One region of the Paenibacillus sp. CH40 genome, then DNA from elsewhere that is predicted to be linked to it. Evidence: riboswitches for the same ligand, from Rfam matches in the RefSeq annotation. Region 1 holds a riboswitch; the other holds the start of a gene.

Region 1 (4,668 bases):
CGATTGCCAAACGCCTGGTTGAAACGATGAACGGAGAAATTCAATTGACTAGTAGACCTTATGAGCGGACAGTCTTCTCTTTTACATTGAAGAAAATCAACTATTAATCGAACTAAACATTTTGCATAATTCGATTTGTGCTCAACTTAATAAATTTGTAAGAATCACGAAAGAAAAATGAACATTTCGCCCTTTATCCTTGAATTATCAGCAGTATACGAAGGGAGAACACCCATGACTTACGTAATACGTACACATCAGTTGACCAAGGCCCTGAAGGGCAATGAAATTGTAGCGGGAGTCAGTATGAATGTGCGCAAGGGAGAAACCTATGGCTTTCTCGGCCCTAACGGGGCAGGCAAGACAACGATGATGAAAATGATTACGAATTTACTCAAGCCGACTTCGGGTGAAATTGAATTATTCGGTGAGAAATTAACGCCAAAATCGTATCATCTGCTCGGACGGATGGGTTCGATTATTGAATACCCGATTTTTTATGACAGACTGACGGCACAGCAAAATCTCGAACTTCATTGTGAATACATGGGCTACTATAATAAGCAGGCGGTTCGGGATGCCCTGGAATTAGTGAATTTGCGAAATGCGGATGACAAGCCGGTAAAGGATTTTTCGCTGGGAATGAAGCAACGTCTTGGGATTGCCCGCGCTATTGCGACTAAGCCAGAGCTACTCATTTTGGATGAACCCATTAATGGTCTGGACCCCGTGGGTATCAAGGAAATCCGCCAATTATTCCACATGCTATGCAAGGAATATGGGATGACTCTGCTCGTGTCCAGTCATATTTTAGCGGAAATAGAGCAGATTGCGGATACGGTAGGCGTGATTAATCACGGACGACTGATTGAGGAAGTATCGATGGAGCAGGTGCGGGAAACCAATACGGAATATATCGAATTTACGACCAACGATTGTAAAAAAGCGACCTATGTCCTCTCCCATCATCTGAATCTGAATAATATAAAAGTACTAAATGAACAGAGTATACGTATTTACGATTCAAATGTACCACAGAAACAAATTACGAAAACGCTCATTTTAAATGATATAGAGGTGGATTCCATTCATCAGAAAAGCAGCACGCTGGAAGACTACTTTTTGCGCCTGTTAAACGGAGGTGATCTCCATGCTTAAATTGATGCAGTTGGAGCTGAAAAAATTTCATCTGGCGGGTTATATCCGATCAGCACTGATCGCCAATGCATGCATTCTTGGGCTGCTCTGTATTATCGCGCTGGACAGTCAAAGTGAAGGAATACCCGAATTCACACAGTACACTCAACTCTTGGATCTAATAGACAATTTTGTGAGAGCAACATTTATTGTATTTTCCTCCGTTTTGCTATGCCGCTTTATCGTCGGAGAATTTAAATCCAAATCGATTACGATCTTGTTCATGTATCCGATTCACCGTCAAAAGCTGATGATCGCCAAGCTCTTGGTTGTGCTGCTGTTTACGTTCTTGTCTATTATTATTTCGGAAATAATCATTACGGCTGCTATTCATCTGCTCAACCAGTTTGTCTTGATTGTACCGGATAACCTCACTCTTTCCATACTGGGCCAACAATCAGCACGGACGCTGATCAATGCCGTTGCTGCCAGCTTTATGGGATTGGTTCCGCTGTATATGGGGATGCGAAGATACTCTGTACCCACCACCATTGTGACCTCAATCCTGATTGTAGCATTGCTTTTCTCCAATAATAACGGCGCTACACTTAGCTCCATAGCCCCCGTGCAAATTGGCTTCTCTCTACTAGGAATGCTTGTGGCTTATGCGGCGATTCGACGTATTGAGTATAAGGATATTACCTCGTAATATGTAATTTCGTAGAGCGCTTTCAAAAAACAGATGAAAATCATTGTTAGATATACACACATTTTTCACTGGACTTCATTCTAAAACAGGTATATCCTATAGGAGAAATTAAAAACGGAATAAGGATCTTCGGGGTAGGGTGAGATTCCCAACCGGCGGTATGGCTCATGGAGCTAAGCCCGCGACTCTGTATCTGGCAACAGGATACGGACTGATTTGGTGAGATGCCAAAGCCGACGGTAAAGTCCGGATGGAAGAAGATCGAAATATCAACATGCCGCAAAGTGGATGAATACTGCGTTATTAGTTTTGCAGCAACTTCATTTAACTTGCATAAAGCGGCAAGTTTATTTGATCAACCCCCGTCTTGCATGGCCTTTCGCCATGGACGGGGGTTTTTGTGCCACCGGTCCTGTATTCGCAAGGAGCTAATTGAGTATGAGTCAATCTTCTACTGTACTAACATCCAAAGGTTTTGATCGTAGCTCCCACTTGAAAAGCGGTTTTTGGCTGGTCGCAATTGGAGCAGCCTTGTGGGGCGCAGACCCGCTTTTTCGTATTATTTTGCTAAAGTCATTTACTTCAACACAAATTGTACTTATGGAGCATGTGCTGCTCTTCCTCGCTCTGACACCGATGCTGTGGAAGCATCGTGAGGAACTCAAAGCGGTACGGCTTCGTCAAGTTTTCGCTATTTTATTCGTCTCGTGGGGCGGCTCGGCTCTGGCCAGCGTGATTTTCACTATGGCACTCAGCAATGGTGATTTGAATGCTGTACTCTTACTCCAGAAGCTTCAACCCTTGGTCGCTATTGTTCTAGCCCGTATTATTTTGAAGGAAATGTTGCCGCGTCATTTTGGATTATTAATTGTCGTCGCTCTGTTCGGGACGTATCTTCTGACCTTCGGTTGGTCGCTCCCCTTCGGACATGTTCGTGATTTTGTTCAGGTTGGTAGTCTGCTTGCACTCGGTGCAGCAGTTCTGTGGGGCGGTTCGACAGTCATGGGAAGTTACTTGCTTCGTTCAATGAAATATGAAACAGTAACCTCCCTCCGCTTCATGGTGGCGCTCCCTCTGATGATTGTCCTCACCTCTGTAGAGCATGCGCCATGGAATATGCCTGCCGGTACATGGGCGGGCGCAGCTGTGATTATCAATCTGCTATTGCAGGCATTGCTTCCGGGTCTTCTCAGCTTGCTGCTGTATTACAAAGGCTTAAGTACGACCAAAGCGTCTTATGCTACGATGGCAGAACTGAGCTTTCCCATGGTTGGTGTCGTGATTAACTGGATCGCATTTCAGCAAATTGTCACTGTAGCGCAATTGACTGGTTTTATGCTCATCTGGATTACGCTCTTTATGATTTCACGTCAGCAAAAAAATTAACAGTTCAATGTCCCTTTCATGACTCACCCAAGCCAAATCGTGAAGATGCTTTTGCATCTCCGATTTGGCTTTTTTATGTATTCGTATCCATATAAAATATAGTTCTTTAGACCCGTTTTTCAAAAAAAATGTCTAAAACATGCTACTATTCCTCGTTTCCCAATGATTACATCTATAAAATCCGTCGGTTTATGTCGAATAAAACAATGTAGTGATCATCAGACACAGAGGAGCAAGAGCTATGACTAAAACAAAACAAACAGTTCCGTGGTGGAACAGGTTTCTCAAGCAGTTTTATTTAATGAGGACAAGATTAATAATATCTTTTTTAGCTGTGTTATTAATTCCGAGCGTACTTATCGGTTACTTTTCTTATCAGGGCGCTACGACGCAACTCAGTCAGCAAATGGGCGGTGCCGTGTACACGAATCTGTATCTGATCCGAAGCAATGTCAATCAGTATGTATCGCCCATTATGAAAGACGTTGACGTGCTATCCACTGAAATCCAATCTGATTCCATTGATTCCAACGAAGAGGCTCTTCAGAAAAAATTGGATGTCATCGTCAAAGCTCATCCCGAATTAGATGCTGCGCTCCTCGGCAATGAGGAAGGACAATACATTCGTACGCCGAAAAAAAAGGAAACCGATTATGATCCAAGGGAAAGAAAATGGTACAAAAACGCGATGCAGGAAAAGGGTAAAGTAGCCGTCAGTGTTCCAGCTGTCAGCGTCACGACAGGGAATTTAGTGGTTAATTTATCAAAAACGCTGGAGGACGGTCAAGGAGCTATTGCATTGGCTTTGAACCTGGACAAGATGAGCCAAAACCTGCAGTCTGTAAAGATTGGGGAACGCGGAGGACTCATTATTGTTGATTCTGATCATAAAATTGTGGCTGGAGCTGGAACTGCCTTTAAAAATACAGGCAAAAAACCAACAGACATCATAGAGGGACTTCCCGAAGTAGCGAAAACCGCTGAAAATGATACTCCTTCCATATCACAAATTCAATTCATGAATCGGGACGTGCTGGCTTTTACAATCCAGGACCCTCTCACCGGCTGGAACATTATCGCACTGTCGGATCTGGAGGATTACAGTGATGCAGCCCAACCGATTCTGAAGCAAAGCCTGATTGTAATTGTTATTTCCATACTGGCCGCTACGATCATCATTGTGCTTATGGTTCGCTCGTTCCTGATTCCACTCAAGAAGCTGCAAGCAGGAACACGGATCGTCCGTGATGGAAATCTGACCGAACGTGTTAACCTATCCAGCAAGGATGAGTTCGGCGAACTGGCACAGAATTTTGACCAGATGACGCATTCCTTGCATACGATGGTTTCCGAGGTCAATCAAACGTCCTCCCGACTTGCTTCCTCTTCTCTGATGATCAAGGAAAGCACAGAGCAAACGACGGAGTCCGTACAAC
Region 2 (4,668 bases), on a different contig from region 1:
TTCCCCCTGCCTTACTCCAATCATCATTCAACAATACCTTTCCCTATAGCACTTATGCTCTACGTTATCAATCCCTCTTTCTGTAGTATATACGTCATCGCCTTGCTTAACAATCCAATCCCTTTTTCACCTTGCAGTTTATAGCGTTCTATTCAGCTATACCTATAATTAAAATTGCTTGCCGAGATTGGCCATTTCAATCGCAGCCAATGCAGAATCCCAACCTTTATTACCAGCCTTCGTACCTGCTCGTTCAATAGCCTGTTCAATGTTTTCTGTAGTCACTACACCAAAAATAACGGGCACTCCCGTTTTCAGGCTGCTCGCTGCCACACCCTTGGCCACTTCATTGCAGACGATATCATAATGTGAAGTAGAACCACGGATGACCGTACCCAGCGTAATTACGGCATCATATTTACCGCTTGCAGCCATTTTTTGTGCAATCAGTGAAATTTCAAATGCACCCGGAACCCAAGCTACATCAATTTCATCTTCCTGTGCACCATGTCGTTGAAGTGCGTCAATTGCGCCGCTTAACAGCTTGCTCGTAATAAACTCATTAAATCTACCTACCACAATACCATATTTTAAACCGTTCGATACGAGATTACCTTCTAGAAAACGTGCCATGTTTAATCAACCTCTCTTAGTTTAATTATTTAGGGACTTCGGACAATACTTCAGATTTACTTGGAACCGAGATGTATTTTTACAATGACAAACGACGACGGTAGTCCACCAAATGCTGAATACTGATCAGCTTCAATTGATGTCGCTTGGCGACCACTGCCAGATCAGGCAAGCGGGCCATTGAGCCATCTTCCTTTATAATTTCGCAAATGACCCCAGCAGGCTTGAAGCCACTGAGTCGGGCCAGATCAACAGCCGCTTCAGTGTGACCAGCACGCTGCAATACACCACCATCGCGAGCAATCAGCGGGAACATGTGACCAGGCTTGCGGAAATCACTGCCTGTGACTGCTTCGTCTGCCAAGGCGCGTACAGTCAAGGAGCGCTCGGCCGCTGAAATACCCGTTGTTGTCTCCATATGATCTACCGATACCGTAAAGGCAGTACCGTGGAAATCTGTATTTTGCTCTACCATAGGATGCAATTCCAAGGCCTCGGCTCTTTGTCGTGTGATTGGTACACAGACCAACCCACGACCTTCTGTAATCATGAAATTAATGACCTCAGGCGACGCTTTTTCAGCCAAAGCGATAAAATCGCCTTCATTTTCGCGCTGTTCATCATCCACTACAATAACGACTTTACCGTTTTTTAAGTCCTCCAACGCTTCTTCGATGGAATCCAAACGAATCTCTTCGTCATGTTCCAACTCGCCATGCTCTATGACGTTTGCCATTGCACTTGTTTGGCTACCTCTATCCATAACACTTTCCTCCTTATGTCTTGTGCCACGAATGCTCCTAAACAGGTTTACCCTTCAATATCAGGCAAAGCCGTGTTTCGCCAAATAGTCCAAACTGAGAGGAGCTTCTTCTACTCTCTCCGCCTCCGCTGCACCTCTGTAATTTAAAAGCTGTTCTACATATTTGCCCAAAATATCGCATTCGATATTGACGGTATCTCCCTCACGTTTGGCTTGTAAGGCCGTTTCGGATAAGGTGTGGGGAATAATGGATACGGCAAAGGTATCTCTCGTACGCTGTGCGACTGTGAGGCTGATACCATCAATTGTGATTGACCCTTTGAGAAGAATATATTTAAATAATGTTTGATTTTTAGGCTCAATTTCGAACACAACTGCATTCTGATCTGATGTTACCCCGCGAATCGTTCCCGTCCCGTCCACATGTCCTTGCACGATATGTCCTCCGAACCTTCCGCTCGCCGCCATCGCTCGCTCCAGGTTGACTCGGCTGCCTGATCTCAACTCTTTCAGATTACTGCTGCGAAAGGTTTCTGGCATCACATCAACCTTAAAGTCTTTCGTACCGATCTGTATCGCCGTCAGGCAAACGCCATTCACTGAGACACTGTCTCCTATTTTCAAATCGCCCAACACCACGGAACCCGAAATCCCCAGCACCATCGCTTCACCGCTTTTGGAAATAGTTTGAATGCGACCCACTTCCTCGACCAATCCGGTAAACATGCCTTCACTCCTTTCCACTACATTCAGTTTATCCCTAATTCATCAGCTATAAGCGCAAAAAACCCCCAGTTCGGATTCAATCCGTCATGGGGGTGATGAGAGTCACATTTGTAGTATACAAGCGCAGTTCATATGCATCTTAAGACGACATGAAATCATAGGTTTGCCAATAGAAAGCATGACTGAGGATACAACCAAATACGCTCAGAACACCCATCAAAAAGAAAGCTTAAGCAAGCTATCGCCCGATGCTGTCCTACAACGAAATAAGCTGTACGCACAATTGGGTATGCTAAAAATCGGCACATGTCACGTCATGCACATGCGCTTCGTATCCTTCTCCCATCCAGACTATACTGTCGGTCCCGGATTTGCACCAGGTCCACCTTCTGCCGATCATTCAGCATCCGGGTCACGGACTAAGTCATGCTGTTTCTCACAAAAACGGTCCACAAACATGTCATCACCGCCGGTGGGGAATTTCGCCCCGCCCCGAAGGATCTTGCTCTTATTTAATTGAATTAACATTAAACTTGTTACGTATATTAGCACCGACTTCTAAAAAAAGCAAGTTATCTAATAGAAGCTCCTGCTTTGGTTTTGACATATTGGCTGGAGAGTTCTTCAAACCAGGTTTTATCATTCATATGAAGCGCCAAGTCAATCAGATCGGCCAGTTCCTCGACTCCCAACTCTGTTGCATGATCAAAGGTAATTACGGCTGAAGCAACCGGTCCCCGTCCTTCCTCAGAACATGCTTCATAATCCAGTCGCACATCAACATGTCCGTCAATAAACTCGCATTTCAGAAAATAAATAATTTCGCACATTAAAATGGGGCGTACCTGTGTTTCTAACACGCAATCCATCACCTTGGCAGAATAATGCTGGTTCGTCAGCGTGAATTTGTGTTCTGTCGCTGCCAACGATGCCCGTCCAAAATCATCCGTAAACTTTAGCTCCACTGGCTTGATGTTCATAACCTTAGGGATCTGCTTCTTTATAATTTCGATTATTTCAACTGTATTCAGCTTAATCATTACCTGCACCTCATTGCATCTTAAAATTCAGAAGAAAACTTTTTAACGTGCCTCTTATAGGCCTCCACTCCTATATCGGAAATCATTACCTGTTTTTTTATGCTTCAACCCATAAACGACAAAAAAGATTCTTTGCGCAATAAACGCAAAGAATCTTGATTGAACCACTACAGTAACAGCGGCTAACAATGTTAATCGATGATTATGCAAAAAACGTAATTATAGCTCTGAAATTTCATGTTTCTTTTTCAGGATAGTCCAGCGACGCTCAATCTCCTGCTCAAAGGTAGCCAGCGTAGCCTCCTCCTTGAGAAGATGCTTCGTTTTACCCATTAATTTCAACCATTCAGCAGCTGGAATCCGTTTTCCCTTGTCTTCCGGATTGTACGTAATCGTCGTACTGCCTTGCTCTATTTCGTACAAAGGAAAGAAACAAGACTCGACTGCAGCGCCCACAATGCTGGTGCCCAGTCTATCTTCGGATTTCCAATTCAGCGGGCAGGCGCACAGGATCTTACCATAGGCCGTACCCACGTTGTTCGCATACCATTGAGCCTTGGCTGCTTTGCGCAGCATATCCTGCGGATGACTTTCAGCTGCTGTAAAAGCATACGGAATGTTACAAGCAGCCATGATTTGCACGGTATCCTTGTGATGTCCTTGCTTTCCTTTTTGCATTTTCCCTACACCCGACGTACTGGTCATGTGACCAACCGGAGTGGAGTATGATTGCTGTGAACCTGTATTCATGTACCCTTCGTTATCATATTCCAACATGATCAGCTTATGATTACGCAGAGCCGCACCAATCGCAGAACCCATACCTATATCCATCCCACCGTCACCACTGATCATGATAAAGGTCGGATCGTCCGACATTTCAATTTCATTACGGCGCTTCATTTCCATATAAGCTTCCAGCGCTCCTGAAAGTGTAGCGGCCCCGTTTTGAAAAAGATTGTGGATCATCGGTTGTTTGTGTGATGTATAGGGATACCCTGTCGTCGTCACATAAACGCAGCCTGTCTGGAACAGCACGACAATATCCCCTTCAATACCTTTGAAAAACAGTTCCAGCGCAGACAATGCCCCACATCCTGGGCAAGCCCCGTGACCTGGTGTAAGACGGCGTGGTTTGGTTGTCAACGACCGCAGGGGTGGCACCTTGACTTTGAGCTTCCCGGTCGCCTCGTCCGGCGTAACCTGAATGAGGCCCGTACGGTATGCATTGCCACGTGGCGGCTGCATAACTTGCGGCATCACTTTGTCCGGTGAACCCGGATTAATTCCGTAATAATCAAAGGGCTTCTCCGCTCGTCCAGCCTCTGCCGCCTCAATCGCAAGCTGGAAGAACGCCTCTGCATCTTCCGCATAAAAATCCTTGCCGCCCAAGCCAAAAATACGGCTCAACACGAGTGTCCGATTCAGTGGGTCCTCCTGCAAGGCCGCCTTAATTTCATGCGTTAAATTCCCGCCGTCTGCCCCATACGAGTCTGCACGTTCACC

The links. Region 1 has a riboswitch for FMN ahead of NLX73_RS14550 (DMT family transporter). Riboswitches for the same ligand answer to the same signal wherever they lie in the genome.
Region 2: it holds a riboswitch for FMN, as region 1 does, so the genes downstream of both, ribE (riboflavin synthase) here and NLX73_RS14550 (DMT family transporter) in region 1, are expected to answer to the same signal.

What each region holds. Positions count from the first base shown of each region.
Region 1 covers NZ_JANAVQ010000004.1:275,575-280,242, forward strand. Annotated here, with positions in the region: gene NLX73_RS14535 (sensor histidine kinase) at 1-107, shown strand, start outside; gene NLX73_RS14540 (ABC transporter ATP-binding protein) at 235-1,158, shown strand; gene NLX73_RS14545 (hypothetical protein) at 1,151-1,846, shown strand; FMN riboswitch at 1,968-2,112, shown strand; gene NLX73_RS14550 (DMT family transporter) at 2,285-3,232, shown strand; gene NLX73_RS14555 (methyl-accepting chemotaxis protein) at 3,474-4,668, shown strand, end outside.
Region 2 covers NZ_JANAVQ010000001.1:897,527-902,194, reverse strand. Annotated here, with positions in the region: gene ribH (6,7-dimethyl-8-ribityllumazine synthase) at 169-633, opposite strand; gene ribB (3,4-dihydroxy-2-butanone-4-phosphate synthase) at 713-1,396, opposite strand; gene ribE (riboflavin synthase) at 1,457-2,122, opposite strand; FMN riboswitch at 2,453-2,626, opposite strand; gene NLX73_RS03820 (IDEAL domain-containing protein) at 2,695-3,162, opposite strand; gene NLX73_RS03815 (thiamine pyrophosphate-dependent enzyme) at 3,382-4,668, opposite strand, start outside.